2 regions of the Paenibacillus sp. LPE1-1-1.1 genome follow, and region 1 is predicted to be linked to the other one. Evidence: riboswitches for the same ligand, from Rfam matches in the RefSeq annotation. Region 1 holds a riboswitch; the other holds the start of a gene.
The links. Region 1 has a riboswitch for cyclic di-GMP ahead of MRBLPE1_RS31860 (EAL domain-containing protein). Riboswitches for the same ligand answer to the same signal wherever they lie in the genome.

Region 1 (5,914 bases):
ATACAGTTGATTAGCAATCTGTGTTTTGAACATCAGCAGAATATCGCTGTTAACCGGCAGCTTAACGCCTACCATAAACCTTAAGCCGCCAGGCCCGATATTTCTAACGAGCACCTCCGTGCTTCCGAGTCTTACGCTTCTTCCCTTAAACATGGTGATCGTCATTTCTGCCAACAAACAATGCTTCAGCTCAATCCGGAAATACTGCCTGCGATTAACGACTGGCTGCTTGCTATGACTTAACGAGACAGGCTTCATCAGTGATTTATTTTTTAATAGCTGCGCGATGCTTTCCGCCTCTACCGGCCGGCTGAAATAATAGCCTTGGATTTCGTCACACTGCTGCTCCCGCAGATAGTTGAACTGCGCCTCGTTCTCGACGCCCTCCGCCACTACCTGCATGTTCAGCTCCCCTGCCAAACGAATAATGCATTGGATAATGCTCTTATTGAACGGCTCCGTCAACATCTCATCCACAAACGACTTATCGATTTTAATCGTATGCAGCGCTAAACGCTTCAATAAATAAAGCGAGGAATAACCAGTGCCGAAATCATCGAGCGATACTTTGATGTTTCTTTTCTTCAGCTCGAGCAGAAGCTCGGTCACGATCTTCTCATTGCTAATAAATGAGCTCTCCGTTATTTCGATTTCAAGTCTATCGGGGGACAAACCCGTTTCCGCCACGATTTGATCTATCATCTGCAAAATATTTTGCTTCAGCAGCTGCTGTACCGAGAAATTAACCGATATGGTAATCGGTGGCAGGCCCTTGCTCTGCCAACGCTTGCTTTGCATGCAAGCCTCGCGCAGCACCCATTCCCCAATGGGAACGATGAGCCCCGTTTCCTCTGCGATCGGAATAAATTCAGTCGGCGGCACCAGCCCCCAATCCGGATGATTCCAGCGCAGCAGCGCCTCTACGCCGACGATTTCCATCGTTTGCGCATGCACGCGAGGCATATAATGCAGGAACAGCTCTTTCTTATCCAGCGCTTTGCGCAGGTCATTGCTGAGCGAGAACAGCTTAAACGACTGCACGTTTAAAGAAGAAGAATAAGACTGCGACTGGTCTCTCCCTCTGGATTTGGCAAAATAAAGAGCGGCGTCGGCATTTTTCATCAACGACTCCACCGTGCATCCATCCTCAGGCGATTGACTGATTCCGATGCTTGCCGTGACATTCAACTCAAATTCTTCAACAACTAATTGTTCCTTAATCAAATGTATAATATGATCCGCCATATCGGCTACATCGCTTATTCTCTGTACGTTGGCAATAATAAAGGCAAATTCGTCTCCGCCAATCCGGTAGGTTACTTGTCCCTCCCGTTGCTTGCTTTTCAGCCTATGAGCGATTTTCTTGAGCAATGCATCGCCAATCGGATGCCCCAGCGTGTCGTTTATGTACTTGAAGCGATCCAAATCAATCAGCAAGATCGCTAGCTTTTGTTTAAAATATTCGCTCACCTTGAGCTGCTTGCTGAGCTGCTCCTCGAACATCCTGCGATTCGGCAGCTCCGTTAAATAGTCATGGTAAGCCAAAAAGTGATTGAGCTCCTCCGCCCTGTTCCGATCCGTAATATCCATAACAATGCCCACAATCGCCTTTTCTCCCATATGAGAAACACGGTTATAATGCACCTCGCAATGAATGACGGTACCATCCCTTTTAATTGCCCGATGAGGAAAATTCGGAAGATACTCTCCTTCCGTAAGCTGCATAACCTGAGATACGACGGCTTCCCGGTCATCCGGATGGACAGCCTTCTCCACCTCTAAGCCGACCAGCGTGTCATAGCTTAGCATCTTATTCAACTGATCGTTCGCATAGACGAATCTTTCCTTCTGCGCGACAAAAATGCCTACGATAGACTGCTCCAAAATACTGCGGTATTTGAGTTCCGATTCGATTAGAGATCGTTCAACCATCTTTTTTTGCGTAATGTCCTTGGCGATGCCATAAATGCCGATCAATTCTTGATTAACGATAATCGGAATGTTCGTTACGTTAACCTCAATGATTTGCCCGCTTTTGGTTATGCCCGTCGTATCGTAATTTTGAGGCGTAAGCGTATTCACAGTGTCCTCAAAATGCAAAATCGTCCGCTCCAAGCTCTTTTCTTCCACAAAATGATGGAAACTCCCGTGCATAATCTCATCCCGCGCATAACCAAACATTTGCTCAAGCGATGCGTTGCATGACATAAACCGACCATTCAAGTCAAACGAGAAGACCGCATCCGGGTTATTCTCGAATATGGATTTATAATGCTGCTCTTCGACAGTCAAACGATGTTCTAGGTTTTTGGTTTCCGTAACATCCTGGAGCGTGCCTATGGTTAGCGATACTTCATTGGTCTCATCCAGAACAATCGTCAGATTTTCCACAACATATCTCACTTCGCCGCTTTGGCGGACAATGCGGTACTCGCTGGTGCTCTCTTTCTTTTGTTCGACCGAGGAAAAAAATTGCCGTTTAACCCGCTCGCGGTCCTCTGGATGGATTAGATCAAAAAAGCGTTCCTGGTTCATTACAAAATCCAAATCCATCCCGTATATGAAAAACATTTGGTTCGACCATGATACTTGTTTGCTGCCATGGTCGAATTCCCAATAGCCTAAATTCGCTATTTTCTGAACGATGTCAAAGCTGTTATCATTGCCACGATAACGTTTAATATTTTGCTCCATCTATAATATCCCTTCCTATGTATAACGTATGCGGTAACCTGATGTGTTGCGGAGGAGGATATTAATAATCACTCATCCTTTTGGCAACCCAGCCACCTTTGGAAGCTTCCTTTAGGTCTGTTGGCTTTGCGTCATTATCTTTCGATAACTTTGCTATTTACTAGGACTTTTTGCTTATATAAGTATTCCATATAATACTGAGATATTCCATAGCTAATTTTTTGCTATTAAAGTTTCGAGTCAAAGAAACCTCCCGGCTAGGGAGGTCTATTAGGTCGATTATTTTTACAAACGCGGGTCGATTTCCTTCTCTTTGGCAACCTCGAACAATAGATTAGCTGCGGCAGACGTATAGCCTTCATGGCTCGGTGCTATATCCGCAAACGGAACCGCGAGCATGCTCTGCCCCAGCCTGTATTCATTCAAGGATGTGCGGAGCTTCATCGTAATGCTCTTCTGCTTGATCAGCTTATTGTATTTATGCGGAAAGCGATAATCATAGCCGTATATAATCGACATGTAGTCCTTGTTACGTACCTTCATATAAGGAACCATATAAGGCTCTGGCATCTCGGGCTTAATGACGACACCTTCCATATGGTTTTCTACCGTGAGCGTTTGGAAATACTTCTCCGCCTGCTTGCCGCTTTCGGGATCGGACAGCGAGAGCGTGATGAAAGGATCATCCGAGAGGAAACGGTACATATCCGATGTCTTCCCATCCGGGAGCGTTTCCCTTCCGTCCCCATAGACGATTTTGAGCAGTGAAAAAGGTTTGTATTCCAACTCCCCGGGCTCGGCGTAAAGCTCCAGCTGCTTCTTGTAGGTTTCATATGCCTTTTGATGCTCATCCAGCGGCACATGCTTCTCCAATAACTCATGGACATGCTTGTAGTTTTGATAGACGGTCTGGCCGTATTTTTCATTCATGGCCGCCTTGCTGAGATGGAACTGGTCCTTCTCGAAACCGCTGGACTTATATTCCTGCGCAAGCTTCGTGAATGATTCTTCGAAACCGTTCGCCTTTAGAAAGCCCAGCTCGGTTTCGAGCGCCTTCTCAATCGGCTTGAACTGGCGGTCGATTAGCCCTTCGCCAAGCGCCAGCCAAGGCAGCAGCTCTCCGTCTAGGAGCAGCATCGCGATGTCGTTTTCCTTCATATAATTTCCGAATCTTTGCAGCAGACCCGCGTAAATGCCCGATAGGTCGACCTTACTGACTTTGTACCCATTGCGGCTAACCGCAAAACAACGGTCTGCTTCGGCATGCAAATAAATATTGCATCTGGAACCCATGTATTTCGGCTGAAGCACTACTTCCTTCACGCCGCGCTCCGCAAAATAGTCCAGGCCTTTTTGCAGCGACTCGAGCTCCCTAGCCGCTTCGTCCTTATCCGCCGGCGACATCGTACCGGATATAAAGTTGATCTTATGGTTTGAGCTGTAAAGCAGTCTACGGGCCGAGTCATCATCCAGCTCCTGCACCGATACCTTGTGCTCATCCTTAAAGAGCGTGAGCAGCTCGTCATCCATCGCCTTATGCGCCGATTTTTGCGATTTGAAAAACGGCTTCGCCGCAAGCATGACCGCGCTCAGCAGGTTGCCGTGCACCGCGCCGGAATCCAAATGGATTTTATTCTTAATCCGAAAAGCGTTTTTGGCTGCAATATGGCCAAATACATGATAAGGCTGGTTCGCTGCCGCGTCTTGTTTCAGGAACAGGAGCTGCTCCTCCAGCGGAGCCGAGCGATCGATCCGGAAATTCCGCTGATGCCTGACCGAGTTCACGTCCAACTTGCCGATGTACTTGTTCTCGCAGGGCGCATGCGTGACATAGAAGGACGGCCCTCTTTTGCCCACCGTTCGGTAAAAAGGCTTGGAAAGCGAGACGAGATGATTGAATCGCCGAAGCAGCTCCTCATCCGCTTTAAGCACCTCCGTCGAATCGAAGTACGCGTGCAGCAGCTCCTCCTCGACTCCTTTAATCTCACCGCGCAGATACTTGTATACGAAGTTTTCGTGGTTGCCTAATACGAACAAAAATTGATCTTTGTTCTCATAAAGGAAATCGATAGTTTCCCGCGTTCGGTTTCCCTTGTCAATCCAATCGCCGACCAGCAAAATTTTCGCACCGCTTACCTTTCCCGTTTCAAACAGCTGATTTCCTTCTATTTGAAAGCCGCAGCTAACGAGCAGAGCCTTCAGCTCATCCACGCATTCATGGACGTCGCCTACGATAATCGTCTTCTGGTCAAGCGGCAAAATGGCGCTCAAATATTCGTCAGTATCCTCAATGATAACTTTGTACTCCGCATTTGCTTGCTTTTCAATAGGCGAATAAAAATCCTTGGCGCGCACTTTATGGATCTTGCCGTACTTTTCCCCGGAGAGCGCGCCCAGCACTTCCTTGCGCAAGCGGTTAATATGGCTCGTAATCAGCTTCTTCGAGCGCTCCGACGCATAATAATCATCCCGCTTCCGGTAGTCGAACAAAATAACCTCAAGGTTATAGTTGTTATCCTTTGCGATCTCCCGCACCTTCGCCCGGAAATGATCCGCCAAGCCCGTCGTATCAACCACGACAAACTCGGCATTGACCGGATAGGTCGTCACGAGGCGCAGCTTCTCGAACAAAAGCCGGAAAGCCTGCTCGCTCGCCTCAAGCATTACTTGATCGTATTTATCGTAAGCAGCGCCCAGCAGCTCCTGCCGGATGCTGTCAGAGGAAATGTACTGCACATTGGCATTCACGCCTTTAAGCTCATCGCGAAACCGCAGCTGCGGCATTAGAACCTCGTTCGCAAATGTCGTCTTCCCGCATTCTGTCGAGCCAATCAGCATAAAAATCGTATGGACTCTCGTTCTTATCACCATTTCGGCTATTCCCTCCGTTTCCTCAAGATCGCACCCTGCGTCGTTTGAACGCCGTTTACGCCGTCACCGACCGCAACAAAGTCGCATTCTACGTTTTGCGCTTTAACCTCTTCAAGCAGCCATTCCTGAAATGCCGTTCTTCCGAGCTCCCATTTATGATCATCATGCCGGAAATCGGTTAGCTCGTAATAAGCATTAAATTCCGAATTGGGAGTAGTCAGCACAAAATAATCGAAGTCGATATGCTCGCAAATTTGCCGGATAAGCGATCCCGCCTCCGCGAGGCTCATGTGCTCGATCACCTCGGTCAGCACAACATCCACCTGTTCCCCGTTGTACGCCTCCAGAA
Region 2 (5,914 bases), on a different contig from region 1:
TCTCCTTGGATGGAAAGCATAATCAGAAGCCGCTGCAGGTGCTGCAAGCCGCATGGACCAAAACGCATCAATACGATTTGGAGAAGGGCGCGGGATTGCCTGCATTTCTGTCTACGCTGCTGCCTCCGATTATCGAAAAGCTTATAAAAGGCAATGAGCTGAGAGGCTTCTCGCTTCATGAGATTGCTGCGCTCGGCCAACTGATCGAATATTCCAATCTGTCGATTACATCCATGCAAAACTGGGTAAAGCGAGATTTTAAACCCTACTTCGATTGTCCGAAGGCCGGAAAAAAATATTCTCTGAATCAAGCGGCGTTATTGTTCATTATTGATGATTTAAAGTCTAATCTTGATTTTGAATCAATCCGCAAGCTATTCGAGATCGTATTCAAGAAGCCGGAAGACGAAACGGATGATTTGGTCGGACCTATAGAATTATATGCCTCCTATACCAGTATGTTTGAAGAGCTTGATGCGAATAACGATCAGCTTCTCGATATATCCGGCCATTTGAAGGAGAACCCGCATCAGGATTTATTGACTGAGCAGGCCATTCGTTTATCCGCGAACCAGTTTGCGAGCAGGCTGCCGAATCTCACGGAGAATCAATGGGAGGCCGTGCGCAACATTTTGCTTATTTCGGTCATTTCGATACAAACGTCCTATTTTCATTCGCTGTCAAGACGTTATTGCAATGCGACTTTGTTTCTAAGTCCTGAATAAAATAGTTCTAAAGGGATGTACAGATTGTCTGGTATGTCCTATACTGGTTTATGTTGTAAATACAAACATAGACAATCTGAAAATGGCAAACTTGCCGAAAGGCAAGGACGCAAAGTTATGGGCCTAAGGTGCAAGCGCTACGGCTGCCAGACCGCCGGAAGGATATAGAGCTAAGTAAGCTATCCGCCTCCTGTGGCTGGGTAGCTTTTTTGCTTTTTTAGAGAGACCGAGGAGAGAGAAAGCTGGATGGATTTAAAGGTATGGTTGGAGAGAGCGGGCAGGCTGGGCAAGCTGTCAAAGAAATTGAGCATGAGAAAAATAACGGCCAGGTTATTGTTTATTACGGCAATCATTACTCTCTTTAATGTAGGTTCCGGCATATTTATTTATGTGCAAAATGTTTCGGTCGCCAATTCAATTGAAGATTCAGAGGAATTATCCCGCGCGGAACGCAGTTATCAAGGCATCTCTAATAAATTGCTGAAGGTCATGCTTCTGATGGTTGATGCAATCGAGAACGGCAAAAGCGACGCGACGGCGATCATGAAGGATTTGGAAGATCTGCCCGCCCATATGAACGAACTGGAAAAACAACTTATCGAGATGGATAAGCAATACCCTCCGGCTGTTGAAGACGGTCCCCTATATGCCAATCAAGTCGGCGTACTCCGTCTGGCCCTTGACAATTTAAAGGATACGAATACCGATACCACCGGATTAACGGCTGAGGAAAAATCGCTGCGTATCAGTAGTTTAATCAGCGTATATACAGTTATTCTAAACTACTCGAACGACACCATGCATGAGCGCTTAACCCATGATGCGGACATTACTTCAAACCATTTAAATGATGATGTATCCCGCGCAAACATCATTGTCCTCATCAATGTGATATTGCTCGCCGTGCTGCCAGCGATCATGATTTTTGGCGTTACGCAATCGATTAAAACGGGTCTTGCGGGCATTACTCGCCGTATCCGGGCATACGGCAGCAATGATTTTACAAGTCAAGAGAAGCTCGTGCGCGCCGATGAATTCGGAGAAATCGATCAAGCCTTAGCCGATATGGGCGATAATTTACGCGATACGATTAGAGCAACGCTCCAAGTAAGCGAGTCGGTGCTGGATGTTTCGCGGAATATGGATATGATGATCGGCAGCAACCGTAAAGCCTCCGAAGACGTGAAGGGCCAAGTGGATCTGGGCAGAGAGGCATTGCTCTCCCAATATGACGATGCGTCATCCATTTCGGCGGTAACCGAGCAAATATCTGCAAGCTCTCAGGAAATTGCCGCTTCAAGCGAATACATAAACAATGATATGCGCCAGATGAAGCAATCCTCGCAAAGCGGGTTGCAGCAAATGGCCGGCGTTGTTACGATGGTAAACGAAACCGTAGAGCAGTTTGCGAAGCTGTCGGAAGCTTTCGAAACGATGAATGACCGTTATAACAACGTATCGAAATTTTTGAATGGCATTCAGGACTTAAACACGCAGACGAACCTGTTGTCACTGAACGCCTCCATTGAATCGGCAAGGGCAGGGGAGCATGGACGCGGCTTTGCGGTCGTGGCGGAGGAAATCAGGAAGCTGTCCAGTCAAACGGATTCCATCTCCAAGCAGATCACGAAGGAATTGTCTTTGATCCAAAATGATGTAGCTGCCAGCAGCCGCACGATCGGAAGCTTCGCGAATGTCATTCACTCGACCCGTCAAGCATCGGAGACGGCGAGCGGCACTTTCCGGGCATTGGAGTCGCAGAGCAGCGTGCTTTCCGATCAAATGAGTGAAATTTCCACGGCCATCAGCGAAATTACGAGCGGTATGACCCACATTGTTTTAGCAGTGGATAAGCTTCTTAACACGTCAACCGATGTTAATGGCAAAATGGAGCATATGAGCGAGCTGTCCGTTAAGCAAAATGATATTTCTGATGAGCTGCGCACGCTGGCAGAGAAGCTGACAGGCTCTTCGCAGGATTTGAAAGAGAAGGCCTCCGTGTTTAAGCTATAAACAAAATAAACCGAAAAAGGACGATTAGCCGGGAGCTGGTCGTCCTTTGTTGTCATTATTCGCCTAAAAAAAGGATAAGGCTGCAATATGACGAAATAAAACGGAGGGTAATACCGATATGTATATTAATGACATAACGAACATAGGAGAAAATATGAGCGAATTGAATTTTCAGGTTAACTTACAAGGAATGATTGAGCTTCTATCGAAGCATTTATATGCAAATCCCGGCGTATTCGTAAGGGAACTTCTCCAAAATGGCGTGGACGCGATTACGGCGCGCAAACGCCTCGGCCATCGTTTTGATGCCGGTGTGACCGTAGAACTTTACGGATCGCGGACGATCGCCGTCCATGATAACGGAATCGGTTTATCGGAGCAGGAAATCCACCGTTTTCTGGCCCAAATCGGCAGCACCTCGAAACGCGAGGAGCTCGACTCGGCTGATGATTTCATTGGCCAATTCGGTGTCGGACTGCTGTCATGCTTCGTGGTTAGCGGCGAAATCGTAGTTATAACGCGGTCTGCTTTGGAGGGCGATACCCTTGAATGGAGGGGACGCTCGGACGGGACCTACAAAATACGCAAGCTCGAAAAAGACGCACCGATCGGGACGACCGTATTTTTAACCTGCAAGGACGGTTATGAGGATTACTATGAATGGGACAGCATGTCGGATTTAATGACGCATTACGGCCAGTTCCTTCCCGTTCCCATCCGTTTATCCGAAGGGAAAAACGAAATCACCGTCAATGAAGAAACGCCGCCGTGGGCTATGAGCATGAAAGAAGCGCTGGTTTACGGTGAGTATCATATGTATCAGAACTTCCTGGACGCCATTCCTCTTAAGTCTGGTATGGGCGAGCTGGAGGGCGTAGCGTATATTTTGCCCTACGCAGTCAGCTTGCAAGCAGAGAAGAAGCATAAGGTTTACGTCAAGCGGATGCTGCTGTCAGATCAAATTCAAAATATGCTGCCGGACTGGGCGTTTTTCGTGACCTGCGTCATGAACGCCAATGGCCTGAAGCCGACGGCATCCCGCGAATCGTTAATGGAAAACGAACTGTTTTACAGCGTTAAGGATGAACTGGGCGAATGCATAAAGAGGCATATGATCATGCTAGCGGAAACAGACCCGGACTTGCTGGAGAAAATAATTCGAATTCATTATTCATCCATTAAAGCAATGGCATCCCAGGATGATGAGCTTTATCGTTTGTTTATTCGGTTCCTTACCTTCGAAACGTCATTCGGCGAGATGAGGATGGGGGAGATTTTGGAGAAGAGCCGGCAGATCGTTGTGTCCTCTACGCTTGATGAATTTCGCCAAGTGGCGCGAGTGGCAAAAGCGCAGGATGTCATGGTTATTAACGGCGGTTACGTACATGACTTTGAGCTGGTGCGCAAGCTGCCTGAGCTGGATGAGAATATTGAAGCATTAGTGCTGGATCCGATTAACTTTTCTAATTTCTTTGAAGCAATCAATCCAGTAGAGCTGTTAAACGCGGAAGCGTTTTTGGAGCTTTCAGACCGTCTGCTTGCTCCATTTCAGTGCAGGAGTGTGCTAAAACAATTTGAGCCTGCTGATTTAGCGGCGCTTTATAACACGAATGACGAGGTGAACTTTCTTCGGATGGCGGAGCAAACGAAGGAAGAGGCGAATGATGTATTTGCTGAAATCGTAGATATTGTCATCCATGAGCTTTATGAGCTGCCTTTGGCAAGGCTTTGCTTCAATTTCAACAATCCGCTGATACGGAAGGCCATCGCCTGTAACGATGCGTCTATGCAGAAGCTTTGCATCGAAACCGTTTATACGCAAGCCCTGCTGCTCGGCAATTATCCGCTCGGTCCAGAGGAACTGAAGCTGTTGAATCAATCGTTTATGCAGGTGTTGGATATCGGACTCGGTCAGGCGGGTGAGCGTTAATTATGAAGCAGCGGTACAATCAGTTAAGGAGCGAGGCCTGGAGCTTGCCGCAGGGCAAACAAAAGCTGGCGGTATTGGAAGAAGCGATTCGAATCGCCGACCAATATATGACGAAGGAGGATGCCTACTTCGCGCGAATGACTTATTCCGAGGCGGCGCTTGATTCCGGTTATCAAGAAAGGTTCCTTGTCTCCTTTACATGGTGCTTGACGCAGTTCGAAAAAGAACCTGCCGCTTATTCGAGCTTCTCGATCATTTGGCACTATAAATGGTTCATCAATCAAATTTGGCGGTTTCCGCAATTTGGCGCAGCCCAAATCTCGTCAATCCTTGATGATTTCAAGGCAAAATGCTTACAATACGGTCACAGCCTGCGCCCTTATTATCAGTGTCATCATCGCTACTCGCTTTCGAGAGGCGATTTGGAAGCAGCGCAGACCTATTACGAGCTCTGGCGTAAAACAGCGCGGGACGGCATGTCGGATTGCAGGGCATGCGAACAAAACAGCTTTGGCTATTATCATTTTACAGCGGGTAGATACCGGCGCGGCCTGCAAACGATGAAGCCGATCATGGATGGCCGGTTGACCTGTAAAACCATCCCCCAAAATACGTACAGCCATTTGCTGCTCCCGCTCCTTGAGATCGATCAAGCTGAGGAGGCCGTGAAAATGGCGAAGAAAGGAGCGCGCCTGTTAAGCGGTCCCGGTTATTTGACCGAGTACGGCAGCTTCCTCGCTTACTACACCGTAACGGATATTAACAAGGCGGCAAAGTGGTTCGAGAACACCATCGGCTTTGCAATGGAAACCAAGGTCGGTTGGGACCGTTTTTTATACCTGAGCTCAGCCCAGGCCTTTCTGCTAGTATGGCTGCAGCAGAAGCGGCGCCGCAAACTTAAAATCGGCAGCGAGCTTTCCTATGAGCGGCTTAAGCTGGAAGCCGAGGAGCTTGCCCTTGCTTTTGATCAACGGAATCAAAACAATTATTGTTCGGAGCTGCTTGCCCAGAAGCTGAAGCAAGTCGAGAAGCTGAGCCGCTTTTGAGCCGTTTGTTGACGCATGGCGATTGAAAATGGTTCAATTGAACGATCGACAACAGATTGGGCTGTGCCATCGGGGGCAGCCTATCGGTGCACGGGCAAACGTTCATTGGCGAATGGTCTCCCGTATCGATTGATATAACATAGTATCGGTAGTGAAGGAGCTGCGTTATGCTATTCGTTCTTATTGCATTGTGGGCTATT

Region 2: it holds a riboswitch for cyclic di-GMP, as region 1 does, so the genes downstream of both, MRBLPE1_RS02805 (methyl-accepting chemotaxis protein) here and MRBLPE1_RS31860 (EAL domain-containing protein) in region 1, are expected to answer to the same signal.

The regions. Positions count from the first base shown of each region.
Region 1 is NZ_JBEGHY010000046.1:243,100-249,013, forward strand. It holds gene MRBLPE1_RS31860 (EAL domain-containing protein) at 1-2,694, opposite strand, end outside; cyclic di-GMP riboswitch class I at 2,774-2,859, opposite strand; gene MRBLPE1_RS31865 (metallophosphoesterase) at 2,980-5,565, opposite strand; gene MRBLPE1_RS31870 (methyltransferase domain-containing protein) at 5,571-5,914, opposite strand, start outside.
Region 2 is NZ_JBEGHY010000001.1:562,223-568,136, reverse strand. It holds gene MRBLPE1_RS02810 (DUF1836 domain-containing protein) at 1-725, shown strand, start outside; cyclic di-GMP riboswitch class I at 800-884, shown strand; gene MRBLPE1_RS02805 (methyl-accepting chemotaxis protein) at 972-2,738, shown strand; gene MRBLPE1_RS02800 (HSP90 family protein) at 2,893-4,668, shown strand; gene MRBLPE1_RS02795 (hypothetical protein) at 4,671-5,714, shown strand; gene MRBLPE1_RS02790 (sensor histidine kinase) at 5,882-5,914, shown strand, end outside.